Regions from separate parts of the Brevibacillus sp. Leaf182 genome, predicted to be linked through region 2. Evidence: riboswitches for the same ligand, from Rfam matches in the RefSeq annotation. Region 2 holds a riboswitch; each other region holds the start of a gene.
The links. Region 2 has a riboswitch for lysine ahead of dapD (2,3,4,5-tetrahydropyridine-2,6-dicarboxylate N-acetyltransferase). Riboswitches for the same ligand answer to the same signal wherever they lie in the genome.

Region 1: linked by a shared signal. The riboswitch ahead of ASG16_RS20480 (aspartate kinase) and the one ahead of dapD (2,3,4,5-tetrahydropyridine-2,6-dicarboxylate N-acetyltransferase) in region 2 are both predicted to bind lysine.
Region 3: linked by a shared signal. The riboswitch ahead of ASG16_RS13600 (amino acid permease) and the one ahead of dapD (2,3,4,5-tetrahydropyridine-2,6-dicarboxylate N-acetyltransferase) in region 2 are both predicted to bind lysine.

What each region holds. Positions count from the first base shown of each region.
Region 1 is NZ_LMPN02000029.1:52,732-62,506, forward strand. Features, by position in the region: gene ASG16_RS20470 (succinate dehydrogenase cytochrome b558 subunit) at 1-92, opposite strand, end outside; gene ASG16_RS20475 (YslB family protein) at 522-974, shown strand; gene ASG16_RS20480 (aspartate kinase) at 1,024-2,265, opposite strand; lysine riboswitch at 2,496-2,683, opposite strand; gene uvrC (excinuclease ABC subunit UvrC) at 2,786-4,567, opposite strand; gene ASG16_RS20490 (DUF2164 domain-containing protein) at 4,606-4,857, opposite strand; gene ASG16_RS20495 (ABC transporter ATP-binding protein) at 4,983-5,696, opposite strand; gene ASG16_RS20500 (ABC transporter ATP-binding protein) at 5,698-6,459, opposite strand; gene ASG16_RS20505 (branched-chain amino acid ABC transporter permease) at 6,461-7,432, opposite strand; gene ASG16_RS20510 (branched-chain amino acid ABC transporter permease) at 7,438-8,304, opposite strand; gene ASG16_RS20515 (ABC transporter substrate-binding protein) at 8,449-9,636, opposite strand.
Region 2 is NZ_LMPN02000031.1:9,638-19,412, reverse strand. Features, by position in the region: gene ASG16_RS21510 (DUF4912 domain-containing protein) at 40-402, opposite strand; gene ASG16_RS21505 (hypothetical protein) at 515-1,114, opposite strand; gene ASG16_RS21500 (N-acetyldiaminopimelate deacetylase) at 1,388-2,521, opposite strand; gene ASG16_RS21495 (aspartate aminotransferase family protein) at 2,525-3,739, opposite strand; gene dapD (2,3,4,5-tetrahydropyridine-2,6-dicarboxylate N-acetyltransferase) at 3,754-4,464, opposite strand; lysine riboswitch at 4,556-4,745, opposite strand; gene ASG16_RS21485 (flavodoxin) at 4,885-5,325, shown strand; gene ASG16_RS21480 (GNAT family N-acetyltransferase) at 5,394-5,942, shown strand; gene ASG16_RS21475 (EcsC family protein) at 5,917-6,762, opposite strand; gene ASG16_RS21470 (hypothetical protein) at 6,785-6,979, opposite strand; gene ASG16_RS21465 (hypothetical protein) at 7,038-9,080, opposite strand; gene ASG16_RS21460 (class I SAM-dependent methyltransferase) at 9,279-9,775, shown strand, end outside.
Region 3 is NZ_LMPN02000023.1:40,182-49,956, forward strand. Features, by position in the region: gene ASG16_RS13575 (aminotransferase) at 1-946, shown strand, start outside; gene ASG16_RS13580 (aminoglycoside phosphotransferase family protein) at 1,293-2,204, shown strand; gene ASG16_RS13585 (TolC family protein) at 2,276-3,331, opposite strand; gene ASG16_RS30900 (hypothetical protein) at 3,549-3,695, opposite strand; gene ASG16_RS13590 (hypothetical protein) at 3,688-3,879, opposite strand; gene ASG16_RS13595 (hypothetical protein) at 4,037-4,900, opposite strand; gene ASG16_RS13600 (amino acid permease) at 5,119-6,567, opposite strand; lysine riboswitch at 6,681-6,866, opposite strand; gene ASG16_RS13605 (DinB family protein) at 6,951-7,445, opposite strand; gene ASG16_RS13610 (CGNR zinc finger domain-containing protein) at 7,613-8,170, shown strand; gene ASG16_RS13615 (inositol monophosphatase family protein) at 8,202-9,002, opposite strand; gene ASG16_RS13620 (alpha/beta fold hydrolase) at 9,251-9,775, shown strand, end outside.

The DNA of each region.
Region 1 (9,775 bases), on a different contig from region 2:
GCGGTCAAGTGGAACACGAGGAAGAGCCCGATCGGAAACAAACCAAGAAGTGAGTGTAGCTTGTGACTGAGAAAGCTATGGCCTTTCGCCATACAATGGTCCCCCTTTCAATGTATGTAACTCTCAATTCTGTGAAAAACGTCAAGCATCACCGCAAGCGGTCCAAAACGGTTTTCGGCCGCTTTGATAGACCTTTCCCCAATATCCTAACCCATTGCCGCACCCATTAGACATAACAAAACCGCCACGATCATTTTATGAAGAGCATCTTGACGCTGTTCACAAAAAGACTGCGTTCGCTAGATCATATGAATTTGTCGGAATGTGTCAAAATTCGAGAAAAAGTTGGGCAAAACTTTGACCAAATCCAATTGTACTCTTGTCGACACAGAGCGTCAAGACAATCAATGTACTAAATACATTGATAGAATAACTTTGTTTAGTCCAGCTATTTTTTCTATTACGATGTCATGAATGTGAGCCCCTCCTCATAATCTAGTACAGACAGGAGGGAAGCACATATGAAAGAGAAGGATCAGCTAGCAGCACTGTTGCCACCGGAGACCATTCCCTATGCGGAAAGAATGAATATGCCCTATCTTGGCTATCATCTTCTACGTGAAACGCTGACCAGCACCCTGCTAGGTGATAGTGAAAACCATATCCTCTATTGGATAGGAAAAAATATGGGCCGCCAAATCCCCATTCAATCTGCAACAGGCCCGATTATGCCTTTTATACGGCTCGGATTAGGCCAGCTAGACGTCGTGGAGGAGACCGGGCAAACTATCGTCTATTCGCTCACTCATTCTATTTTTAGCTACCAGTCTATAGAGAGACTGACATGCAGTCTTTCTTTTGAGGCTGGAATCATTGCTGGTATGATTGAGCGGTGGAAAGAAAGAGAAGCGTTCAGCAAAATCGAGATGGAAAGCCCTTCAGACATACGTATATCTGTACAAGTGGCGTCATGAAGAAAATGCCCCCTCTACCCATAACAAAGGGAGAGGGAGCATCCATATTTTATACTCCGTGCACGACCGCGGTTTCCTCGACATCCAGACCATATGCCGAATGAAGACTGCGAACAGCCAGCTCCGTCAAAGCTGCTGGAATGACGCAAGAAACCTTGATATCAGACGTAGATACCATTTTAATAGAAATTTCTTTTTCTGCCAGGACGCGGAACATTTCAGCCGCTACCCCTGGATTGTTGATCATACCCGAGCCAACAATCGATACCTTGGTCAAGCCTTCCTCGAAATCGACTTTTTCAAAGCCAAGCTCGTTTTTGTTTCTGTCCAGCGTATCAAGTGCTTTTTTCAGGTCATCCGCTGCAACGGTAAAAGAAATGTTCGTAACAGACGCATCATAGGAGCTTTGGATAATGATATCGACGTTCACCTGGTTATCCGCCAGCGTATTGAACAGACGGGAAAGCGTCCCGACCTTGGCAGGCATGCCGACAACCGTGATTTTGGCTACATCTTCATCGTGTGCAACTCCACTTACTACTCTTCCTGTTTCCATGTTGGCAACCTCCTCAACGTACGTACCATCTTCGGCAGTAAAGCTGGAGCGGACGACCAGCCTTACCTTGTATTTTTTCGCAGCCTCTACTGACCTTGGATGAAGAACCCCTGCACCGAGGTTCGCCAGCTCCAGCATCTCATCATACGAGATCGTATCCAGCTTGCTTGCTGCTGGAACCATTCGTGGATCAGCTGTATACACCCCGGACACGTCCGTAAAGATTTCGCATTTCTCAGCGTTCAAGCTCGCTGCGAGTGTAACCGCTGATGTATCCGATCCACCGCGGCCGAGCGTCGTAATTTCACCTTCGTCACTGATCCCTTGGAATCCTGCCACGATCACCACACGACCACGGCCGAGCTCGGATTGAATCCGCTCTGGATCAATCTGCTTGATCCGTGCTCTTCCGTGAATCGCCTCCGTAGTGATTCCAGCTTGCCAGCCCGTAAGAGAAATGGCGTCGTAGCCTTTTGTATGCAAAGCCATCGACAAAAGCGCGATCGATACCTGCTCCCCCGTGGTCAGCAGCATATCCATTTCACGCTCGGATGGGTATGCGCTAATCTGCTTGGCCATATCTACCAACACGTCAGTAGATTTCCCCATTGCAGAAACAACGACTACCACATCATGTCCTTCCTCTTTGTAGCTGATAATTCGATCCGCAACTCGTAAAATTCGCTCAATGGTACCTACAGAGGTGCCTCCATATTTCTGCACGATCAACCCCATGCGGCTTCTCTCCCTTTTTCTCATATCCAATTTGGTATTTATCTCGTATTGTATGGTTTTTCACTATTCTCTCTATAAGGAAAAGTCTTGCATTTTTATTTTACAAAAAAGGCACCGACAAGGAATAAGACCTGCCGCTGCCTATTGTTTCGACATACCGGTTCCTCCCTCCCAATACACGCGGACAACGAAGATTGACAGTAAACACCATCAAAACTCACATTGACACACCGTGAGATAGCTCTCCATCTGACAATTGGTCATTGTGCAGATGACAGTCCTGCATTTGTTCAACGCAGACCCAGCATGGAGAAAAGCGGGTTTCCCTCCACACTTCGGCGAATTCCCCTTTCCCGTCCCCTTCACAGATACCCGATCTCAGGGTGGTACTCTTGGTTTTCGCGCCTCTACCTCACTCCATAATGGAAGTGAGGCTAACTATTCTGTTTGAATCGGATTATATCATGAGTCTAAAAATGGATCAATTCCTTTTTAGAGGTTATTCCAAAAGTTACATTTGCTATGTGTCCAGCTTACGCAGATGCCCGATGATTTCTTTTGCCAGCTTGTCGCCGATCCCTAGTTGGCGGAAGTCTTCGACGGTCGCCTCGCGCATTTTTTTCAACGAGCCAAAATGAGAGAACAACAGCTTGCGTCGTTTCTCACCGATACCCGGAATTTCATCCAACTGAGAGGAGAGCATCGTTTTTGTCCGGGATTGTCTGTGGAACGTAATAACAAAACGGTGGACTTCATCTTGGATGCGCTGCAACAAATAAAACTCATAGCTATCACGTCTAAGATTCACAGGCTCTGGCGGATCTCCGTACATGAGCTGAGCAGTGCGGTGCTTCTCATCCTTCGCGAGTCCACAGACGGGAATATAGAGACCCAGCTCGTTTTCCAGCACGTCCATAGCCGCGCTGATTTGGCCTTTTCCACCATCAATCACAATCAGATCGGGCATAGGCTGGTTTTCTTTCAACAGGCGAGAGTATCGACGGCGAACGACTTCGCGCATGGAGCCGTAATCATCTGGTCCCTCGACGGTTTTGATCTTGAATTTGCGGTATTCCTTTTTGTCAGGACGCCCGTCTGTAAACACAATCATCGCAGACACAGGCTCTGTTCCCTGTATGTTGGAGTTGTCAAACGCTTCAATTCGATGAGGAACCGGAATGCCTAAAATGTGACCGAGATTGTGTACCGCTTGGACCGTACGAGCATCGTCCTTGGACATCAGGGCGAACTTCTCCTGCAAAGCAATACGGGCGTTCTCGGAAGCCATCTTCACAAGCTCATGCTTTTTGCCTCTTTTCGGCGCATGGACTTTGATGCCCAGCCACTCACTCAAAAGCTCCGGTTCACTCTCTTGCGGGAGCAAAATTTCTTTTGGTAGCGCATTTTGCTTGTCGTAGTAGAACTGGCTCACATAAGACATGAAGTCTTCGGTTTCGCTTCCATAGTATGGAAAGGAAGTCGTCTGACGCTCGATCATCTTCCCTTTTCGCATATAGAACACCTGAATGCACATCCAGCCTTTTTCCACAGCAAACCCGATAATGTCGCGGTCTACCGTATCGGTGAACGTGATCTTCTGCTTCTCCATCACCGCTTCGATGCTCTTGATTTGATCGCGATATTCCTTGGCGCGTTCGAACTCCATGTTTTCTGCGGCTTGCAGCATTTTTTCCGTGAGGGTTTGCTTCATTTCCTCATGGCCACCATCGAGGAATCGGCTGATTTCATCCACCAAACGCTGATTTTCCTCTGCCGATACCTCGTACACACAGGGCGCTAGACATTGTCCCAAATGGTAGTAAAGACAAACCTGCTTGGGCATATTGCGGCATTTGCGCAACGGATAGAGGCGATCGAGCAGCTTCTTCACCTCGGAAGCATCTCCGGCATTCGGATACGGACCGAAATACTTGGCTTTATCTTTTAATACCTTACGGGTAATCTCCAGGCGTGGCTGCGCCTCATTCGTAATTTTGATGTACGGATACGTCTTGTCGTCGCGGAGCATGACATTGTAACGCGGGTCGTGCTCCTTGATCAGGTTGCACTCGAGGATGAGCGCCTCAATCGCTGAGGATACCACAATGTACTCAAAGTCCACGATCTCACTGACCAACATCTGCGTCTTCCCGTTATGACTGCCTGTAAAATAAGAGCGGACGCGGTTTTTCAGCACCTTGGCTTTTCCTACGTAAATGATTTCCCCGCTCGCATTTTTCATCAGGTAGCAGCCTGGCTTATCTGGCAGGACGGCCAGCTTATCTTTTAAGGAGCTGTTCATGGCTGCTCCCTCCTCTTTGCTCTATATCTGCCTTGCATCTATTTGTTCTTGTGGAATGGCTTTTCCAATACATACAGTTCATCTTCTAAGGAACTCATCCGTTCCACCAGCAGCTTGCGGCTGTCTTGCACCCCTTGATTGTAATAGATGGGGCCGAGCTCTTTCGAAAAAAAGGCAATCAACTCTTCCGTCTCCAAATTGCCGAGTGTCTCCGACCGTTCTTCTTTAAAATAGCGCTGTACTTGATGAACAAGATATTCCATTTGCTCTCTCGTCAATTTGGTTGGCATCGTATCCGGCTTCCTTCCCTTTTTCGCATCATAAGAGAATATACGTTCTATCCTTCATAGTACCATGGAATCCATACGAAAAAAACTGCCGCCTCATTCCATGGCGACAGTTTTTTATAGGCAGACTAGTGCTTGCGACCGCCCAAATATGCTTCTTTTACACGCTCGTCGTTTAACAACGCTACTCCTGTGCCATCCAAAACAATTTGCCCTGCCTCCAGTACATACCCGTAATCAGCGATTTTGAGGGCCTGTTTGACATTTTGCTCTACGATGAGGACGGTTGTACCTTCCGCATTGATTTCTTTGATCACCTTGAAAATGTCCGCCACCACGATGGGAGCCAAGCCCATCGACGGCTCGTCCAAAAGCAACAGCTTCGGTCGAGACATCAAAGCGCGGGCAATGGCTAGCATTTGCTGCTGACCGCCAGACATCGTCCCTCCCAATTGAGAAAGCCGTTCCTTGAGGATAGGGAACCAGGCCATCATCTTTTCCATGTCGTCCTTGATGCCTTGTGCATCGTTGCGCTGGAATGCACCCATCTCCAGGTTTTCCAGCACGGTCATCTTCCCGAGGATCGCACGTCCTTCTGGTACCAAAGCCAGTCCAGCTTTTACGATCTGATGTGGTCTCGAACCATCTATACGTTTACCGCAAAACGTAATCGTCCCTGCTTCAGGCTTCAGTTGACCTGCGATCGTACGCATGGTTGTGGTTTTGCCCGCTCCATTCGCACCGATCAGCGAGACGATTTTACCCTCAGGCACTTCCAGCGTGATCCCGCGAATCGCCTTGATTTGACCGTAGGAGGTCGTCAAGTTTTGTATGTTCAGCATCTTATTCGTCCTCCTTGCCGAGGTAGGCTTCAATCACATCTGGATTGTTTTGTACCTCTGCCGGGGTGCCGTCGGCAATTTTGACCCCAAAGTTGATACATACGACCTTTTCACACAGGTTCATGACCAATCCCATATCGTGTTCGACCAACAGGACAGTCGTCCCGTCATCGCGAATTTTTTTGACCAGCTCCATGAGTGCTTTCGTCTCCGTCTCGATCATTCCGGCAGCAGGCTCATCCAATAGTAAGAGCTTTGGCTCAGTAGCCAGTGCCCGTGCAATCTCCAGACGCCGTTGTTGACCGTAAGCCAATGTATCCGAGCGCACATCAGCAATGTCAGACAAGCCTACGAATTCGAGAAGCTCCTCTGCTTTTTTGGTAACCGCCTTTTCTTCCGCACGTTGTCCCGGTGTTTTCAAAAGGGAAGCCCAGAAGCCTGCCTTCATGCGTGAATGACATCCTACCTTCACGTTGTCCAACGCACTCATGTGACCGAAGAGGCGAATATTTTGGAACGTCCTCGCAATCCCCATTTCCGTAATTTTGTTCGGCGCTATTCCATTTAACTTTTGTCCGGCAAAAGAAAAGGTCCCCGTCGTTGGTTCGAATATGCCCGTTGCCATATTGAAAATCGTCGTTTTGCCCGCACCATTCGGACCAATCAAGCCGACAATTTCGCCCTCTCCGACAGTAAAAGAAACGTCACGAAGAGCGGTGATGCCGCCAAAGCTTTTTCCTACGTTCGCAAGTTCCAGCAACATCCTATACGCCCCCCTTCGCTTCCTTATCCGATGACTTGCCCCGACGACGCTTGAACAGCTTTTGGAACGTGTCGGCACCGATCAAGCCATGCGGACGGAACGCCATTACACCGACCATGATCAAACCGTACATGAGCATTTTGTACTCGGCCAAACCACGCAGTACCTCGGGCAATGCCGTGAGAACCAAGGCACCAAACAGCGGCCCCCATACGACTTCGCTGCCGCCGATCACGGCATAAGACAGTATCTCTACGACTTTATGATAGTTAAAATCATCTGGCGTAATGGTCGTCGTAATGTGAGCGAACAATCCTCCACAGACCCCTGCCAAAATGGAACCGATCACAAAAGCAAGCATTTTATAATAGTTGACTTGCAATCCCATCGCTCGCGCCGCCGTTTCATCTGCTTTGATCGCTTCAAAAGCACGCCCCAGACGCGAACGGTTCAGACGCAGCGTCAGGAAAAGCACGAAGGCAAACAGGAGCAGCATAAACACAAAGGTAGATAATGACTTCATTTGCATAACCGAAATGCCAAAGGCTTGCGCTTTTAACCCCATTGCTTTTTCAAAATCGTACAAGTAATTGCCAATCGATTGAAGTCCGGTCAATCCGAGAGCGCCATTTGTAATCTCCATATTGAGAAAAATAACGCGGATCACTTCACCAAAGCCAAGCGTAGCAATTGCCAGGTACAAGCCGTGGAGCTTCAATGTCGGAGCACCGATCAAAAGGGCAATCAGCCCAGCCGCCAGTCCTCCGATTATGATGGCGATAAACAAAGGCATGTCCGCTTGCTTCGTCAAAATACTCGCCGTAAAAGCACCAATGCTCATAAAGCCCGCATGCCCCAAGGAAAGCTGGCCCGTCGAGAGCGTAATGTAAATACTGATCGCCAAAATACTGTTTAACAGGATAAAAGTAAATACCTGTAAGTTATATGGATTGAGAATGTCCAATGTCTGCACCTCCCTTACGCTTTGCGTCCAAATAGTCCTTCCGGCTTCAAGAGTAAAATGAGAATGATCAAGCCAAAAGCAACTGCATCCCGATACGACGAGTCTCCGTACGCGACGGTAAACACCTCGATAATCCCAAGCAATACGCCACACACCATGGCCCCAGGAATGCTGCCTACCCCGCCTAAAATCAATACGGCCAAACCTTTGAAGCCAAGGGTCATCCCCATCGTTGGAATGAGAGCAGAGTACGCCATCCCGATCAAAATGCCTGCGACGCCTCCCAGTGCCGAAGCAAGCATGACGGTCACGACAATGACCATATTCGTGTTAATCCCCAAAATATTTGCTGTATCCGTATTTTCAGCCGTCGCGCGAATGGCTTTCCCCATTTTCGTTTTTTGAATCCAGAAATGCAGGACGAACATTAGCAACACAGAAATCCCCAAAATAACCAGGTCGACGCTGCGGATTTGAATGAGCCCCAAGTCAAAAGTGGTATCCCCGAAAGATTGCGGGAACGCACGGGAGTCAGCACCGAAAAACTTGTGCATGGCTTCCTCCATCAAAATGGCAAATCCAATCGTACTGATCAACGATGCCAGATGGGGTACATTTTTTTTACGAAGTGGGCGAAGCGCCGTATACTCCAGCACAAGACCCAAAATGGCCGAAATCACGACCGCCACGATCAGCGCTACCCCTAATGGCATATTCAGGCTGGTCATCAATACCAAGCCAACCAGTGATCCAAAAATAAAAATTTGGCCGTGTGCCATATTAATGATTCCCAGGACACCAAAAATGAGCGTATAGCCCAATGCGATTAATGAATAAGTGCTACCAACTGTCAAACCGTTGACTAATTGCTGCCAAAACAAATGCCTCACCTCACTGTTAAGTGGTTAATAGCCACCGATGATTTGTTTTCTCGCTGGATCAGCAAGCGAAGAACATTCTGGTACTTTCTGATCCAGCGAGATAACGGATAGAAAAAGAAGCCCGGAGCGACCCCGGGCACAATCCTATTCAAACGGGACGAATTTGCCTTCTTTTGCCACAACGACAACCGCATCACCAATCGGATTGCGTTTCTCGTCAAAAGACAGTTTGCCGGATACACCTGTGAAGTCTTTTAGCTGAGCCAATTGTCCGCGCAACTCTTCGCGATCTGCTTTTCCTGCGGCAAGCAGTGACTGCGACATAATATACAGCGAGTCGTATGCTTGAGCAGCGAACTGGTCAGGCTTTTTGTTGTATTTGGCTTCGAATGCTTTTACGAAGGCTTGTACTTTATCATCTTTCTTTTCAGGGCTAAATGGAGTCGCAACGATCAAACCCTCAGCAGCTGGACCAGCAATTTCGAAAACTTTCGGATTATTGAAACCATTTCCACCAAGAATCGTCCCTGTAAAGCCCAGCTCACGTGCTTTTTTCACAACCATGGAGCCTTCTTTGTACAAAGCGGACACTAGCAAAGCGTCTGGGTTTGTTTGCTTCAACTTTGTCAATTGTGCCGAGAAATCCACATCGCCATTTGCGAAAGTCGCTTCGCCGGTAATCTCCAAGCCCATCTTTTCAGCGGTTGCTTTCATCACCTTGTAGCCATTCACGGAGAAGTCATCGTTGGATGCATGGATGAGTGCTACTTTTTTCAAGCCATTTTTCTCCACGGCTGCTTTCATCGCTGTCGGGATCGCTATGGATTCAGGCAAAGAATTGCGGAACACGTACTCCCCGATATCATTGATTCCTTCTGACGTGTTGGAGATACCAAAAATCGGGGTTTCCGCCTCGTTTGCAACTGGTCCTGCTGCAAACATTTCACCGGAAAGTGTCGGTCCGATGATCGCCACGACATTATCCTGATTAATCAGTTTATTTACCGCGTTAATCGCGCCTTCTTTTTCTCCGGCGGAGTCTTCAAACTTCAGTTCGATCTTGAGCTTGCCTTTGTTCGCTTCATTCAGCTCTCCCAACGCCAGCTCCAATCCTGCTTTTTGCGCTTCTCCATAAGCTGCGCCAGATCCTGAGAGGAAACCAACGACACCGATTTTTGCTTGAATCTCTTGTCCTTCGGTGCTAGCTGCTTGTCCAGAGCCACCTTCTCCTGTTGCAGGAGCACTTGTGTTTCCTCCGCTTGAACATCCGACCATCAATACCGCCCCTAGCGAAATTGCCGCCAGCGAGCGCATCAAATGAAATCCCTTCATTAGAAAAGCCCCCTTTATTTTCGAAATAAATTGAATATATGAAGTTTAATCAAAGTATTCTAAAAACGCAATTATTTTCGCTCAAGTAAACTTAATTTTTTGACAAACGATCGCTCAGAATTCCATTTCCACCTCATAA
Region 2 (9,775 bases):
ATGCAGTTGCCTCAGTCGTACGTTGCTTGAGCACGTTGATCAAATCATTTGAGACCTGGACAGCGAATAAAACCTTCCGTCCACCATCCGAATTCCCAGATCGACGCAATATTCCAATCCTTGCGTCACTCCGTACAAAATCCATTCGGAAGAACGGTGGTTGATATCAAAATCAGTATAAAGGTCAGTGCCATCATTTCGGATCTCTTTGCGGTACGTCACATCAAAAAGGCGTAGGACAAAAGGCAGTTCAGCAAACGGAATAGCAAACTTTCGCTCTATTTCTTGCTCGAACTCCTTCGTCATGCTCCACTCTGCCTGAATGGATTGCTCATCTTTCCAGGCAATGCGTATACTCGGGCCTTCTACATCTGTGGACGATCGCGGGGGATTTGTCTCCATTCGCTCCCATCGTTCCTTTCTTTCATGTACTTGCTATCACCAATCATATTGGCTTTTCCCTATATTATAGCACGGGGACATGCGAAGTGGAAACGCATCCAAGCCATAATTTTTAACGCCCAACTGTAAATGTATTTTCACCCACGGTTACATAAGAAGTAAATTTCTCGGATTTCATTTGAACTTGTACTTTATAAGTGCCGTATGCTTCGAGTTTTGTAGATACAAAAGGCTCAGAAAAATAGAAGCTGTTTGCATTTTGAGTGGAGTATTTCCATTCTTTCCCTTTAGACACTTCTTTGCCGTCCGGTCCGACCAACACGAGTTGCATGCGCAAGTCTTTGGCTACAGGCGCGTCATCAACCTCTACGAACACGTTAAACGTACGAGGCACATTTTTGTCGCTGTATCCTTTGACAGGGTTGCTAAAAACGACATTTTTATTGCGGGTCTGCTGAATTCCTTCGACCACAATAATATTTACGTTTGGCTTAATCACTTGCAATTTGCCAGATTGCTGATCGTAATCAGCAAAACCACCAAGCTTGTTCACTATTGATTCTACCGATTCGGCCTTGGATGCTGGCATTTCACTCGCTACGGTTTCCGCGCCGAAAAATACGCGCATCGCACCCTCTCCCAGCGCAGTAGTGCTCCCCACCCCTGCTGCTACAGTCAACGCCAACAAGGCCGATAACCATGCTTTTTTCATGTCAATAATCCTCCTGTATGTGTGCGCGGCAGCGCTTGTTTTTCCGGAATTTCTTCTCCCTAGTTTATACGTTTGGAAAAGGAAATAGTTGTGCTGCCCTGATAAGTTTTTTCAACAATATCCACATTATCCACAAGCACAAAAATCTTAGGAAGAAAGACTTATGCACAGAGATGTTAGTAACTACTCCTTACTCTTGACGAGAATACGGTTGGGAATGACACAGAAAAAAGAGCGGCTTTCCAGCCACTCTTTTTTTGCTCCTGACACCTGCTACTCCTGTTGCGAAAGCCATGTAAAATACCGAGAGACCAGTCGAACGGCAACCTCGATCGCATCTTCGTTCGGCTCCAATTTGGAATGGTGCAAGCCATATGGCGTTTGCACTCCCAGCCAGAACAAAAAGCCGGGAATTTCTTTCAAAAAGTAACCGAAGTCTTCTCCAGTCATGGCTTCTTTGCAGGTGATGAGAGTTACATCTTCACATTGTTCCTGTACCCATTGCATGAAGTCTGTCGTTAGCTGCTCCTCGTTGTAAACCTGGCAGTAGCCAACCCCGTAGTCAATCGTTGCCTGGCAATCAAAGCCTATTTCCACTCCCTTTACGAGAGATTCAATGCGGCTCTTGACGATTGCCATCGATTCCATTGAAAAGGTTCGGATGGTCCCTTCTAGCCTGGACTTCTCTGCGATGATGTTCTGCTTCGTCCCGCTCTCCAGCTTTCCAATCGTAACGACGGCAGAATCCAATGGGTCCATATTACGCGAAATAATCGATTGAAGCTGTGTCACAAGATGGCTTCCTGCAACCACCATGTCGTTCGCCTTGTGCGGGAAGGCCGCATGCCCCCCTTTGCCTACCAAGTCAATGTACAACTCAGACGTGTTGGCAAACAAGATTCCTGGCTTCGTCGCAATATGACCAACTGGATATTCTGGCGCAATATGCAGGGCAAAAATGCAGTCCGGTCGCCATCCTGCAAACTCTTCACTTTCCATCATCGGCTCAGCACCGCCAGGACCTTCTTCTGCCGGCTGGAAGAGGAACAGCAAATCATCTGCTATCGGATGCTCGGTAAAATGCGTCAGGAGGCCAAGTGCAATTGCCATATGCATATCATGCCCGCAAGCATGCATGTACCCTTCATGAAGCGAGCGAAACGGATAGGACGTTTCCTCTATAATCGGTAGGCCATCCATATCCGTCCGCCAGGCAATGAATCGTTTTGGCTTTGTTCCCGCCAGCTTGACCAATATGCCTGTCCGCCACGTTTTGATCTCGATTCGCTCTTGGGGCAGCTTTTTCAAATAGTCGAGCAAGTATTGTTGCGTCTTCACTTCAGCGAAGCCTGGCTCCGGTATTTGGTGCAGGTCTCGGCGAATTTGTGTAAACAAGGAAGTCGTCATGGCCTACGCCTCCTTTTTCGTGCCTGTTCTTGCTGTTAATTGTTCCTCAAACACAGCAAGGAAACGGTCCACATCAGCTTTTGTCAACGTCAGAGGTGGAAGCAGACGAACAATGGTTTTCTGTGTCACGTCAACGAGAATTCCTTTGTCAAGCAATGCTTGCTGCAAGTGACTTACCTCCTCCGGGGTGGAAGAGAGCGGAATTCCAACCATTAAGCCTTTTCCGCGAAGGGATTGCAGCTGATCTGGAAGACGCGTTCGCAACGCTTCCAAGCCCGACCACAGGTACGCAATCACTTCTTCTACGTGAGCGATGAAGGCTGGATTAAGCAATTCGTCCAACACGACATTCCCCAGGGCAGCAGACAGTGGTGATGGTGCAAACGTCGTTCCGTGATCCCCCGGTTTGAACTGGTTCATCAGCTTTGGACCAGCGATGACACCGCCGAGTGGAAGCCCTCCCCCTATGCCTTTGGCGAAAAGGATCAGGTCTGGCGTTACGCCTGCATGCTCATAAGCAAACAGCTTTCCTGTTCTGCCCATTCCAGTCTGGATCTCGTCCATGACAAAGAGCATACCTTCTTGTTCACAGATCGCAGCTACCTCTCGCAAGAACGCTTCCGTTAATGGCACGACACCGCCGGAACCCAAGACTGGCTCCATAAGGACCGCAGCGGGCTTTGCTTCCTGGCAAATCGCTCGCAATCCTTCCGTATCCTCCACATCCAGTTCATACACTGGAAAAGCCGGTTGAGGAAAGTCTTGATAGACGTGAGCCTGCCTCGTCAAACGCACTGCTCCGAGTGTTCGCCCGTGAAAGCTGTTGCGTAAGACAACGATGCCTTCACGGCCTGCCCCCTCGTTTTTCGTCCATTTGTGAATCAGCTTGATCGCAGACTCTGTAGCCTCTGCACCAGAGTTGGTGAAAAACACTTTTCCACTAATGCTGTTCCCAACCAAACGCTCAGCCAAACGAATAGCCGGCTTGTTTAGAAATACATTGGAAATATGCAAGAAGCGCTCTCCCTGCTCACGCAGAGCCTGTACAATTCGCGGATGAGAATGCCCCAGAACGTTTACCGCGAGTCCGGTAAACAAGTCGAGATAGCTCTTCCCGTTCGTATCGTACAAGTAATTTCCTTCGCCTTTTTCTATGGCAATCGGAAGTCTTTTGTAAGAGGAGACGATATATTGTTTATCGAGCGAACGCCAGTCCATGTGCACTCTCTCCCTTACAGTTGACGTAGCTCCTGCTTGATCTCTGTCTTGGAACGAGTTTTTTCATCGATTTGCTTGATCACGCGTGCAGGCGTTCCCGCAACTACTACGTATGGAGGTACATCTTCAATCACGACAGCACCCGCTGCAACCACAGCACCTTTTCCTACGCGTACACCTTCCAGAATGACAGCATTTGCTCCGATGACAACATCATCCTCGACAACAACTGGCTGTGCAGATGGCGGCTCGATAACGCCCGCAATAACCGATCCCGCGCCGATGTGGCAGTTTTTCCCGATGGTTCCACGTCCACCTACTACAACATTCATGTCGATCATCGTACCTTCACCGATCACTGCACCGATGTTAATGGAAGCACCCATCATGATGACCGCATTGTTACCGATTGTCACTTGGTCACGAATAATTGCGCCTGGCTCAATACGCGCTTGAATCCCTTTGGTATCCAGCAATGGAATAGCGGAGTTGCGGCGGTCGCTTTCTACTACATAATCTTCAATTTTGTCTGCGTTAGCAGCAAGCACTGGCTCAATCTCTTTCCACTCACCAAAAACAACACCAGTAGGACCAGTAATGAAGGCTTTGGAGCTCGCACCGAAGTCGATTCCCTCCAGGTTCCCTTTCACATATACCTTCACCGGTGTTTTCTTTTCGCTTTTTTGAATAAACGCGATAATTTCGTTAGCATCCATCATGTTCATAGTTACATCCTCCTCAAAATAACAGCATGGTAAATCAAAAAAAGCAATGAGTGCATTCGCTATCTCATTGCTCTTGATACTACATAAGCAAATCATAAATAGCGCTCCACAAAAAGACTTGAGGTCCCTTGTGACAGGATGTTCATTTTTCATGAGACACCCCAGCCTGTGCTACGTAGGGGCATAGCATAAGCTTCGGCGCTTTAGCCTTTCTTCCTTCTCCTGCCCCCTGGCAGATTGCGAAAAGACTTACTCTTCTTCGGCGCACCTCTATTTAGAGTACATTATTATAATTTTATTTAACTCTACCAAAATCAATGAAACGTGGCAATAAGAAAAAAGTTATTGACAACGATTCTCATTTTCATTATTTTATTACTGAGAATGATACTCATTATCTAAATGGAGGTTTTACGTTTTATGAGCATTTTGATGGTATACGCGAGCATGACAGGGAATACTCAGGAAATTGCTGAAGCAATTGCAGAAGGTATTCGTTCAACTGGTGCTGAGCTGGAGATAAAAGAAGTAATGGATGCGAACGCAAAAGAACTAGAAGCTTACGACGGAATCTTGCTTGGTGCCTACACATGGGGCGATGGCGAATTGCCAGACGAATGCCTGGATTTTTATGAGGAAATGGACGATATTGACCTCAGCGGGAAAAAGGTCGTTGCTTTTGGCTCTTGCGACTCCGCTTACGAGCATGTCGGTGCAGCTGTTGATATTTTGCTGAAAAAGGCGAGCGAGCGTGGTGCGGAAACTCCTCTGGAAGGTTTGAAAATCGAGCTTTCTCCTACTGCAAAAGAAGTGGAAGCTTGCAAAGCATTTGGGGTATCGTTTGCTGAATTGCTCGGCTAATTGATGTTTCCCAAATACTCTGGCACATGCTATACTATCAATCCAACTTTTTAAGGAGGATTGATCTCATGACACTACATACGGACGAGATTCTCTTACGGCCTCTCCAACAACAAGACGCAGCCGAGCTCCTAGAGCTTCGGCTGCGTAATCATGACTTTCTCCAACCATTTGAACCGATCCGCCCCTCTTCCTTTCTGACCCTCCCAGGACAGCAAGAACAGATTTCACAAGCACAGAATGATTTTGAACGTGGCACAGCCTATGCTTTCGGCGTATTCAGCCGAGAAGCCAAAAAGATGATAGGACGTGTAGCGTTATCGAATGTCGCGCGGGGCGCGTGGCAAAATGCAACGATTGGCTACTTTATGGATCAGTCATGCAATGGCAAAGGTTATACGACATCCGCAGTAAATCTCGCCCTTCATTTTGCATTTTCTGATGCTAAACTACACAGGGTACAAGCTGCTGTCATGCCTCGCAACCAAGCTTCCATTCGCGTCCTGGAAAAAAACCGTTTTCGCCAGGAAGGACTTTCGTTACGCTATTTGCAAATTAACGGTGAATGGGAGGATCATCTCCTCTACGCTCTTACTGTTGAGGAGTGGTCTCCGTAATTTCCTCGCTCTTTTCGCTCTCACGCAGCCGCTCCAGGATGCGCCGTTTGCGGTACAGCATCATCCCCGCTTCGGCGACATCCTGTACGGTTGAGCGGTTCAAATACGCCCCGAACAAAATACCAGCAATGGGCACCATTTGAAATAACTTTTTCCACCCAAAGTTTTCTGTGTACGTTACCACGACTTCACGCCATCCCTGCAATTGCGCCATTACCTCTCTCTGTGCATTTGGATCATCAAAGCGAGAGAGCTCAGCGAGTATCGCTTTTTTCCCTACGATGTCGGAGGAAGCAAACTGCAAGCATTTGACGACGAACAACCGCTCCCTCTTCTCTTCAGGTCGATAGCCATAGGCAAGAGCCATCTCTTGTAATACTTTTAGGGATGTCCCCATTAATAACGGGATATCGATCGCGAGGGTAAAAATCCCTCCGAAGCCAGTCGTCGCACCTTGTACCGTGGCAAAATTCGCTCGTGAATCCTTTAGCTCCATGGCGACATCATTCATCATCGTAAGCGGTACAGCGGCAATCTCCTCCTTGCCAATAACAGATGTGCCTTGTCCCTCTAACCGTTTACCAAACCGCTTGTAAATCGGTTCATCCTGCACCAAATAAGTTCCACCTGTCTCAAGAAAAGCTGCCATTTCATCTACGGCTTTTCCCAGCTTCTCTTGAACGAATGCAGGCGTAATCCGATCCAACAGAACAAAAGGAAGTCTGCCAAGCTTTTCCCAGAACCACAAGTCGTTCTGATCCTTCTCCCAAGCCTCCACTTCACGTAATGCCGTAACTAATGTCTCCCTGGACTCCCTCAAACCCAATAACCTCCCTGGCTGCTCACTCAGATTCTCCTCGCCTCCACTGACATTGGTTGCGCAAGATGGACTTAATGTAGTCCTGCAACGCTTCCGATGAGGCGTGACAGACGAATTCTTTTTTATTTCTTACGATTCCCAGCTTCAAATGTTTCACTTCCTCTCCTTCGATCCGAAACCCGAACTTTTCCAGGATCGCCTTCTGTTCATTTGTCACAGGACTTCCTCCCCTTGTAGTCGAAAACCCCCATGCCAAAATGCAAGGGGGTCAATCGTTATTTCACTTCGACTGTAAATGTGATCGTTTCTTTTCGCTCATCAACGTCTGTTTTTTTGACTGATCTTTTTTGTCTTGTAACGAGTTTGCAAGCCTTGTTGCTAAGGATGTTGGTTATTTTGATCTCGTATTTACCGGGCTGCTGCCGATCAATATACTTGCTGATATCAAGTGATTCCAGTCCGTTACCAGTGTCACCATCTCGATTGGAAGGCTTAATGGCAGTGATTTCTTTTCCTTCGTAGTAAATCTCGATCCGATTTTCTGAGGATATCGTAGCACTGCTATGCTCTTGTCTAGCACCGATGGCGTTCTCTCCATATTTCCACTCATACTTGGGCATATGGTAAGCGGAAGCCTTCCTGCTCTCTCTAACTTTCTTCGTCCCAGTCCGCTCTGCATACGTCGAGATGAGTTGTAGGTTTTCCAATTCAGCAAGATCGCTATCAGATTCCACAGTTACAAGATCTCCATCTCGAAATTCCTTGCCCTCTTTTCCTCTCATGAACATCGGCGCCTGTGGTGGAGCCATACCTGAATCACCTGGATCACAACTTTGGGACGCTGGGATTGGTGGCGTATCCTCAATGACCTGTATGTAACCACACCATGTCTTGGCAGGGTCTCTTTTGCTGTAATAGTTTACCTTGTAACGCCCTGGCTTATAGCCAGACAGTAACAAGCCTGTATGATCCCAATTCAATTTATCACTATCGACCACGACGTTATCGACTGCCCATACTCCTGGTCCTTCCTCGTCATCAGCTTCACTACCGAATTCGATATGCTCTGCTGCTGTAGTCAGCCATATCACATGAACCGGGTTTTGATAGAGCTTTACTGTATTGTCTGATGAATACACGTTTGCTTTCTCGACCATGAGTGTCGATTTTTCGTTTGGCTGCATCAACACATCCATCGTGACGTCTCCGCTTGTGGGACCACAAGCATTGGGTGCACCTGGAATTTGTATGTGAATCGTAGTCGACGTAGAACCTCCCCATAAGGAATCCGTTTTGTTTTCCTTGGAATCTGGCTCAAAAGTGACAGAAATCGTCATACCCGCCAGCATCATCGGGATATCCACTTCAAAATGTTGCGCATTCGTCAACGTTTGTCCAGTTCCGTTCACCGACCATCGACCTGGGTATGCCGAATACAAGGAAATCTTACCTGATGACTCCGGGGCAGTAATAGTCTGATCCGGTGCCAGTTTTTGACCACTCGCATCTGTACCCATATAAAGCTCCGCCATGCCAATCTGAACCGTCGTAGTCCAAGGCGACATGGAGGTATCATCAGGTAGAAAAAGGAGTTGGTATTGACCAGTCAACAAGGTACCTGTTGAAAACACAGTAGCAGGAACAGATCTCATTTCTTGGTTCGTAGACTTGTTTGTTAGCTTCCACGTACCAGGTACAGAACTGTTAAAATCAGTTGACCCCATATTTCCGAAAATGGTCATCTGCCCGCCTGTCGCCAAAGGCTCTCCCTCTGCTTTTTCTCCCTTATAAATACGTGGATAATTTTGTGCTTCTACCTGAAAATTCACGTGTAACGTACTGCTCTTTGCATTGGCATCAGTCACTACAAAGGTCAACGTATGAGAGCCAGCAGACAATTTCGTTGAGGGAATTGTGAAGCGCGGTACCTGCCATTTGAACACTGCTTGATTTGAGCTTTGCTCCATTTGAAACTCCGTTAATTCTACACCATCCAAATATACTTGCTTTCGACTTAGGTTTGTTCCATTTCCATATGTAGTCTGTATCACGTCAATATCGAGTGGTGTCTCCGGAGGTAGAATAAACTCATCATTCTTCACCCAGTTCCAACCTTTTGAATCCAGTCCCGCAACCTGATAATCGTTAAAGATAACCATATCGTGAACAGGCTGCTTCCGGATTGGCTTAGATACTTGGCTGTTTTTTTTCATTGATGCTGTTGCCCCGGCTCCCATGGCTGGCGGTACTGACACACCTGACAAAAAGGTACCAGTTGCCAAACACACAAGTAGTGCTTTTACAACCCATTTTTTCACGAACTGCCCTCCTACTTTTTCGTCTTACGTATTTGCATGGAAACAACTGATTTTATTCGACAATAACCGTGTTATATCCTTTATGTTCGCACGCTTTTTCCTAAACTGGATATAGTTAAAAACTATCCATTTAATAATTTATATAGATTTGACTTATGTCTTTTAAGTCGGTAAAAAGGAAGAAAGGGAGGGATACAGATGATTCGAACCAATCAATGGAATGCCGGGCTATACGACGCCAAAATGAATTTCGTTTCTGAATACGGCAAAGAGTTAGTGGACTGGCTACAGCCGGCTCCTGGAGAAAGCATTCTTGACTTAGGCTGTGGAACAGGCGACCTGTGTGCTCAACTATCACTTGCAGGAGCAAATGTGACAGGAATCGATTTTTCTGCCGCCATGATTGAGGCTGCTCGCCAAAAATATCCACAGTTTGCCTTTGAAGTAGCCGATGCGCATACGTATCGTACACATGTCCGTTACGACGCTGTCTTTTCCAATGCCGCACTCCACTGGATGAAACGTCCTGCCGAAGTCGTTGAAACCATTTGGTTGGCTCTTGCTCCCGGCGGACGCTTTGTTGCCGAATTTGGAGGACACGGCAATTGCGGACAAATCACAAAGGCATTACGAACTGTATTGGCGCGAAAAGGAATATCTGCTGATGAGTGCTCACCTTGGTATTTTCCCAGCAT
Region 3 (9,775 bases), on a different contig from region 2:
GGAAATTCAGAAATACCTGGAAGAACGTTTTTCTGTCAGCTATCATCCCGAGACAGAAATTCTCGTGACGGTCGGTGCCAGCGAAGCAATTGATATCGCACTGCGTGCCATTCTCGATCCGGGTGATGAAGTATTGGTAGTGGAGCCTTGCTATGTCTCCTATGAACCAGTCATTCGCTTGGCTGGCGGGGTGCCAGTTTTCCTGAAAACAACGATGGAAAACCAGTTCAAGCTGACACCACAAGAGCTGGAGTCGCACATCACCGCGCGTACAAAAGCAATCATTTTCTGCTATCCAAATAACCCGACCGGGGGGACTATGACGGCTGAAGAGTGGAAAACACTTTTGCCGATCATTGAAAAGCATGACCTCATGGTGATCTCCGATGAAATTTATGCGGAGCTTACCTACGGACGAATGCACGATAGTATCGCGGCTTTGCCAGGGATGAAAGATCGGACGATCCTCATCTCCGGTTTTTCCAAAGCGTTCGCGATGACCGGATGGCGTCTGGGATATGTCTGCGCATCGCCTGATTTACTTGCGGGCATGCTGAAAATCCATCAGTACACCATGCTGTGTGCACCGACGATGGCTCAGATGGCTGCATTGGAAGCCCTGCGTCATGGACGTTCTGATATGGAACGAATGATCGAGAGTTACCGTCAGCGCCGCAATTATGTGGTAGACGGATTCCGTCAAATCGGATTGACTTGCCACGAGCCAGACGGAGCATTCTACGCATTCCCGTCTGTAGCTTCTACAGGTCTCAGTTCTTCTGAGTTTGCGGAAAAGCTGCTTATGGAAGAAAAGGTAGCTGTTGTACCTGGAGATGTGTTCGGCGAAAGCGGACAGGGGCATATCCGTTGTTCTTATGCAACATCGATCGAGCAGTTGAAGAAGGCGCTGGAACGTATGGAGCGCTTGATGGGACGAATGTCATAACATTTTCCGGGAAATAAAGGGGGGCGGCTTTCAAGCTGCTCCTTTTTTTACGAGTGGTTGTGGTGGGGAAGAAGCGCATTTCCAGTCTGCACTTCGGCCTACGCCCCGCAAGGGGATTGACTGTCCGCTCAGGAAAAAATGGCGGGAGAGCTTCAAACCAGAAAACGCGAAAGCGTTTTTGTATGTAATAAAAGCTGAAAACCCCCGCCATTTTTTCCTGAGCTGAGTTGGGCTCCAGAGGCGCTTGACTGGAAATGCGCTTCTTCTTACGCGGCTGTGGGAAGGGAACAGCTTGAAAGCTAATGCAAGAGGATGTTTTGCAAGTAGTTCGAGGAGGGTTTTCCTAATGGTTTCACTGCCAACCCAATTTACCCAAACAATTATGGGCGTACATAAAGAAGACGGGCGTCTCTGGCTGGATTCCTTTCATGAGTTGATTGCCGATTGCGAAGCACGATGGTCATTAAAGGTGCTTGAGCATTTTCCACTCTCTTATAATTTTGTCGCACCTGTTGTGTTAGAGGATGGGAGAAACGCCGTGTTAAAGCTGGGCGTGCCTGGACTGGACTGGCAGAAAGAGCTGACGGCAATTCGGGCTTTTGCGGGGCGGGGAATGGTGCAGCTACTCGATGCTGACGAGGAAAAAGGCATCATGCTTTTGGAGCGAATCATGCCAGGAGAGACACTGGACAAGCTGAGTAGTGAAGACGAGCGAATTCAATGCTTGACGGACGTGATCAAAAGAATGCATACACCCGTTTCCAGAGTGGGTAAGCTTGCTTCTACGTTTCCGACAATAGCGGACTGGGCTGTGGGACTGGAAGGGATTCGCTCTCATTTCCGAGGAGGGACAGGACCGATTCCCGAGCAAATGGTGGAGCAGGCCATGCAATGGTACAAAAAGCTTCTCTCCACACAAAAAGAACAGTGCCTGCTGCATGGTGATCTTCATCATGAAAATATTTTGCGGGCACAAAGAGAGCCGTGGCTGGCAATTGATCCAAAAGGGCTGATCGGGGAGACAGAATACGAGGTGATTCCGTTTTTGCTGAACCATTTGCCAGAGGATGGGGTAGAAGAAGTAATGAAACAGCGGGTCGATGGACTGACGAAGGCGCTGTCTTTGCAAAAAGAGAGAGTGCTGGCGTGGGCGTATTGCCACAGTGTGCTATCGGCTTGGTGGTTCATAGAGGATTTTGGTGTAGACGGTGGTCGTCTGGTGATGCCAGGAGTTTTTGAGAGGCTAATAAATGAGTAAAGGCTTCACCCTATGGGATGAAGCCTTCTTTATTTTAAATGAATAAATGAGATCCTTCGTAATACGAAATATTAATAACCAGTCAACTGGTTCAAGGTGATAACAGCGAGATTGTATTGATAAACCGATTCGATTGTTTTTGTTTCGGAGTCAAACAGGTTTGCTTCGTCTTTCATCAGTTCTTTCATCGATGCTTTTCCTAATCTATATTGATCGATTGTTGCCTGATAGCGCTCCAATGCGGTTTCTTTCTTTGTTGTACTTTCCTCTAATGCCTTTTTCACTGCGAGTACCTTCGTATAGTTGTCACTTACTTCTTGACCGATTTTCTTTTGTGTTTTTTGTTTTTGCAGTTCCGCCTTTTTGTGCTCGTTTTTTGCAATTGTACCTTTATATGTGCTGAGTGCGGAATACTCGGCTGTGTAATCAATTCTTACTTGGGCAAAGTCTATTTCTGCTTGTGCCTTGATCATTTCAGGACGTTTTTCATAAGCTTTTGCTTGCAATTGCTCCAAGGAAAGCAGCTCGTGCTGGGTCAGATCAGTAGCGATCATCTTCCATTGTTTGTCCGCTTTTTCATTCAATAAATCGTTGAGCTTAGCCAATGCTTGTTTGTAGCTGGCTTCAAGGGCAGCAAGATTTTTGTGAGCTTCTGTTTCTTGGGAGTCCAACCAGTACTGTCTTTGCAAGCTTGTCTTTTGTGCTTTGATTTTGGCGTCTAATGATTGGACTTCGAAGAATGCTTTTTGCACTTGCAATTGTATGGTGTTTTTTTGCGTATTCAGGGCGACTTCATCGACAACTACTTCTTTGATCGCTTTGGCAGCGTCTTCGAATTTCTTTTTTGCATCAGCCAGCGTCATGATATCGGCTTTTTTTATTTCTGCTTTTTCTCTCAGTGTGATGGATGTTTCGTACTTCGTAATATCTAGGTCAAGCCGAAGCACCTCCAGATCAACGCTGTTCTTAATTGCCTGTTCGACTGCGAAATCTAGCGACAAAGGGGAAACATCCGTCTGTTCAGCAGTGGCCACGAGTGGTGCGGCCAGAGCTATATGGGCGCCACCTGTGAGGAGAGAAGTGACTAATGTTGTGCTGTAAATGTGTTTGAAGAGCCTGGATTTCATGGGGCAACCTCCTGATTATATATGCAAAGATTTGATAACGATTCTCATTATCAAGTCCATGAAAAGTATATATTTCCAATGGAATTTCGTCAATAAGAAAATGTTTTTCACCAAGTTCTTGGTTAGAAATCCAAAACAAATCCCCTTCAGGAAAAAAGGCAAGGAGCATCTGCCTGTTTCCCCAAAGGGGGATTTGTTCTTCGTAATGGGGGAAAAACTATTCTTTCTCCCTGTTTTCTTTTTTTGCCGCAGCCGTCTTGGCAGCTTGATCCAATGTCCCTTCCTTTGGTGTAAGGGAATAACCATGCATATTACTTCCGTTATAACCCATGTCCGGTTTTTCCTTTGAGATGTGATCAGTCATTTGCGTCCCCCTTATTTTGTCCAGTGGGTTTAGAGTCTTGCTGCACATACGGATTGTCGACGTCATTTGGTTTCTTGTCCAGATTGGTACGGATTGCGATTATTGGGCTAGTCGGAGGTTGAGCGATCAGTCTGTCATCCAGTTGTTTGAAATCAGGCAGGTCGTTTTCGCGATTGTCATCCATGTTCGTATCCTCCTTTACGGGTTAGTATGTCCACCACCTGCCTGTCCATTTTCCTTAACTGGAATAGGAAAGAGACTGGTACTTCACAAGAAAAAACAGCCCCAGTCCCAGGAAAGTTCGGGCGGAGGCTGTGACGATCATCTTTGTGAAGTTATCTCTAACTCGTTTTCTTGGCCAGGATCTTCATAAAAGAGGCAAGATTCGTTTGTAGCAATGGTGTGAAGGCAGAAACGGAAGCATTTTCAGCAAGCGTATTCATTTGACGAACAAATTCAGTGGCGTCCTTTGTATTTACATTCTCAAAACGGTTAGCGATTTTTGTATTTTTTAAATCAGAGAGAAGTGTAGCTTGTTCGTTCCGGTATTGTGCGATCCAGTCTGGACGATGTTGCAGCTTTTTGACGAATTGAATCAGCATGCTTACTTTCTCTGTTTGATTGGTTGTGGCCGCTTGCATTTTTTTGTAGGCTTCTGGGTCATAACGCTCCATCAGCTTGGACGGATTCACATAGTCGTTCGGCGCCCCCTGCGGTTTTTGCGGAAGCTCTACGTAGCTGACACTGCCAGTTGCAGGGTCAACCTTTCGGGTTTTGGCCACGCCAGCAAGCAGATGGAGGGTATCCAAAAATTCAGCGGCATTTTTTTCATCAGCCATGTATTGGTCTGCCAAATATTTGCCTTGTGTTAAACCCACTTCTATCAAAGCAGCTCTTTCTTCATCGGTGTAGGTGGATTGGGAGTTGAAAAAATTTCGCTCCAGGATGTGGTCAAAGGCCTTGCGAGCCTCGGGTGGTTTATCTGCGAAAATTTTATTCAAACGCTCATTAATCTCTGTGCTAAAGAAAAATTGGACGCTGTGATGTTCGATGGCATCAGCAGGTAGCTCGCGTGCCTTGTGTGAACGAAGGTCTACAGTATCGGGCTTGGGCAATGCCAAACTAGTTCCTGTCACCATTTTAGGTGCAGTTTGGTTAGTTGGAAGCTGGGGGGATAGGTAGCGGGAATACGATTGGATTTGCATGTTCTACTCTCCTCACATGGATTCATGTTCAGTCGTGATGGTAGGAGATCTGGTTTACCTTTTATCAGATGACTGGTATGAGTTGTGAGAACGGAAGGAAACGGATCTCAATTGCTTCTTTTCTATACTATCGGCTATTTTAGGGCAGTTTTTAATATGCTGGCAAACACGAAAAAGGACTCCCGTTTAGATAACGGAAGTCCGTAATTTTTCTTCGATTATTTCGTGTATTCATCCATGCTGAAGTCTACTTGTTCTAGAGGGACGAGCTTGGTCTTTTGGGTGATTTTATAAGCGAGCCAAATGATTAAGAAGAGTGGCAGGCCAATGTAAGAGACCAGGACGCCATACCAGTCGATCGTTCCACCCATGAATGCGGAATAGTTTTGCCCCAAAATAACGATACAGCAAATGATGAAGGCAAAAATCGGACCAAACGGGAACCACTTTGCCCGATAAGGCAATTCGCTTAAGTCACGGCCCTGGGCGATAAACGCTTTGCGGAAACGGTAGTGACTAATGGCAATTCCCAGCCAGGCGATGAAGCCTGACATACCAGAAGCATTCAAAAGCCAAACATACACTTCGCCTTCTCCAAACAGAGAGGACAGAAAAGCAAGGGCGCCGATGAGCGCAGTCAAGATCAGGGCATTGATTGGTACGCCGTTACTTGTTACTTTTGCGAACCATTTTGGTGCTTTTCCTTCTTTCGCCAGGTTCCACAGCATGCGTGTAGAGGCGTACATGCCAGAGTTACCAGCAGACAATACTGACGTGAGAATAACCGCATTCATGACGGATGCTGCAAAAGCAAAACCGGCATTTTCAAATACAATCGTAAACGGGCTGATCGCAATATCCGTAAGGTCGCCACTGATCAGATTTGGATTATCGTATGGAACCAGCAACCCGATGATCAAAATAGCGAGAATGTAGAAGAGCAGGATGCGCCAAAAAATTTGACGGATGGCCTTCGGAATGTTGCGAGCAGGGTCTTCGCTCTCTCCAGCTGCGACACCAACCAGCTCTGTCCCTTGAAAAGAGAATCCGGCAATCATAAAGACACCGAGCAGGGCCATGAAGCCGCCGTTGAATGGCGCGTCTCCTTTGGTGAAGTTTTGGAAGCCGACTGCTTGACCGCCCATAATGCCAAAAATCATCAACACACCCACAATAATAAAGATGATAACCGTTATTACTTTAATCAAGGCGAACCAATATTCAGATTCTCCATAGGCTTTCACAGACAGGAGATTCAAGGCAAACAGCAATCCGAGGAACAAAGCACTCCACAATATCGCTGGGGTATCCGGGAACCAATATTTCATAATGAGTGCGGAAGCTGACAGCTCGACGGCAATGGTAATGGCCCAGTTGTACCAGTAGTTCCAGCCGAGAGCAAAACCGAGAGATGGATCGACGAACCGTGTGGCATACGTCGAAAACGAACCGGAAACAGGCATGAAGGCCGCCATTTCCCCCAAGCTGGTCATTAAAAAGTAAACCATGATACTAATGGCAAGATAGGCGACTAAAGCTCCACCAGGTCCGGCGGAGTGGATCGAGCCTCCACTCGCAAGAAACAATCCCGTCCCAATCGAGCCGCCGATGGCAATCATCGTCAGGTGTCGGGCTTTTAAACCACGTTGCAATTGATTTTGTGACATAAGCTGCTTGCACGACCTTTCTTGATTTTTGAGAAGGAAGGTCGGAAACGAAAAAACCGCCATAGCCAAAAAAATGGCATAGGGCGGTATCATCCAATCCCCACCAAGCCTTCACTGAAGATAGCTCACCACGTTTGCTTGGCATGCAAACGTGACAGTTCTGCCCCTTTCGAGTACAGCCCCAACCCAATCGCACAGAGACGCGATATGAGCTTCGGCGGATTTTCCTTACCTGGAGTCATTGATTTTCTCTGAATCTCGTACAGGATGATATAAAAGCCGCGACCTCTATCCTCACCGTGAAAGATGAGGATAACATGTATGAAATTATGTGATTCATCAACTATAAAGGATTGTTTGTGATTAATCAATGTGAAATTTTGTTATTCAAATGATCGTCTGGCAGGCCAGGAGCCTTGCAGCTTGCGAATTTGGACGATTTGTCCCGTATGAAACGCATCATGCAGGACCAAACTCATCACATTTTGGTAAATGGGCGTATAGGTAGCCATCTGATTTAACTCTTCATCTGTCAGCAAGGAAAGCTTTTCGTGAATGTGGCGGTGGACGCTTTCCATGCGAGCGAGAGTAGCTTGCCAAGCGTCTTCGTCATCGGGACCGCCGGACGGGATGAAGGTATCATCGTTCGTCTCAGCCGATCCAGGAAATTCAGTGCCCATTAGACGATGCAACAGGCGTTCTTTGTAATAAAGAAGGTGGCTGACGTTTTCCCAGATCGTGTTGGCTGCTTCTCCCACAGGGCGCCAGCTCGCCTCGGCTGCTGATACGCCGGAAAGCGCTTCTTTTAAGGGTGGATACCAGTCTTCCTTGTCATACGTACATTCCCATCCGTGCAAAAGCAATTCCTTCCGATTCATAGGCTTCCTCCTCGTCTGTGAAACAGATTGATGAAACGCTATAATAGCAATAAGAAATGAGGTTGTAACCAGTTAAGTTTATTACGGTGGTTACAAATAGAGATTACCATATCCTGTATGATCATACAAGAGAGAAAATGAAGGGTTTCGTCAGGAGAGATGATGATATGGACTGGCTTTGTATCGATTTTTTAAATAGTGATTGGCGGGATTGGCGTGGTTCTGGTCGTGGGGAAAATCGCCTGGAGAACCAGGAATGGCTGTCATCCTTTTTGCAAACATACAAGCTAACCGCACCGCTGCCGATGAATGAGGAGTGTGCCGCTTCACTTTTGCAGTTGCGCGAGCGTTTGCGACGTATGCTGGAAGCAGTTGTCCGTGGAGAGCGATTCCAAGAGGAGGACCTTGCGGAATTGAACAGAGCTTTGGCTCTCGCTCCTTTTCATGTGCAGGTGTTGTATGTAGAAGAGGAGGGTAGCTACAGGCAAGAGCAATCTAGCTCAACAGAGGGCTGGCCCCTCGTCATGGCACAAATTGCAGCCTCTTTCGCGGAGTTGCTTGCCCCGCAGCATCTGGAGCGAGTCAAAATATGTGACAACGAGGATTGCCGCTGGGTGTTTTATGATGAAAGCCGCAACCGGGTGCGCCGCTGGTGCGATGACAAAATGTGCGGAAACCTGATGAAGGTGCGCCGTTTTCGCGAACGGAAAAAGGAGAAAGGGTGATGCTAATAGGCTCACCCTTTTTATCTGTTCTTCATGAAGCGGGGGTCAATTGGATCAGCTTAGGGTAGATGGTCGAGCTTGCTGCTACGATGCCTGTGTTTTTCCAGCAAAAATCATTCCCTTGCGTATCCGTAATTTTGCCTCCGGCTTCCTCTACCAAAAGAGCACCAGCCAGCCAATCATACACCCCTTCACCGTATTCCCAGTAACCGTCGAGTCGTCCGCACGCCACATAGGCAAGATGGAGTGAAACCGCGCCTTGCATGCGGATGGCAAAAGCTTCTGGCATCACTCTCGTCAAGGAATTCGCTGTATACTTTCCGACCAAGAGGTTCATCGGCTCGGAGGAAGCAAAGAGCGTCCCTAGAATGCACTCACTTAGCTGCGATTTGGATAAGGTACTGATTTTTTGTCCGTTTAAAAAAGCTCCACGCCCGTTAATTCCGGTAAACAGTTCATCACGGCATGGATCATAGACAAAAGAAACAACCGTGCGTCCTCCGTCAATCAGGCAGAGGGAAGTAGCCCACATCGGCATATTTTGCAGAAAGTGAACCGCTCCATCGATTGCATCCATCACCCAATAAGGACTTGTGAATTCAGGCTTTTCCTGTGCAGCCAGATTGAATTCCGCGTCAGAGAATTCATAGGTGGGGAACCGCTCGGATAATGAGCGCTTCAATCGAGCTTCAACTACGGGATTCACCTCTTCAAAGCGTTTAGCCATTGCTTCCTTGCTGTGGCAGGGCACGCCTTTTTCAAATTCCACTAGCAACTCATTTCCCGCACTTCTTACCAGTTCCTCGCAAAATTGCACATCCTGTAGATTCATAACAATTCCCATCCCTTCTCTTTTTGGTAAAAATCGAGTAGTTTTTCGTAATGGTCTCCGTACTTTTGTTTTGAACGCCACTTTACTGATCAGCCAAAACATATAAGTAGTATGTTTGAATACTACTATTAAAAAATCAGTTCGTCAACACTGGTAAGATGTCGAGATTCACAATTTATGCACATGAGCAGCGCGTTTGAGACATAATAAGTAGCATCATACATGGGGGCGGAAACGAGGTGGGTAGGATGAGTCAAGCACGCAAAAAATGGTTTCAGGCACTCGTATTGGTGACACTCGGAGCGATTTGTCTGGCTATATGGTATTTGCAGCCATATCAACCTGATCAGGCAGCGTTAACGGCCATGCAGGGCGGTGAAGGGATTACGGTCATGGATACAAATGACTGGATTATTTTCCAAGGCGGGGAGTCACGCGAACCGGGACTCATCTTGTATCCGGGAGCACTGGTCAAACCGGAGAGCTATGCACCGATTGCCCGTGCCTTGGCAGGCTCTGGCTATCATGTTTTTCTCGCACGAATGCCGCTGAATTTGGCTGTAAGTGATATGACGCGAGCTACACAAGTATTAAAGGCGTACCCGAATAAAACGTTTGTCATCGGAGGACATTCGCTTGGAGGAACGATGGCAGCTCAATTCGCAGCAAACCACTCGGACCGAATCAGTGGTGTATTTTTACTGGGAGCGTATCCGAACAGTCAGGGGAACTTGAAGAAGGTGAATTTGCCTGTGCTGTCTTTGCTCGGTTCT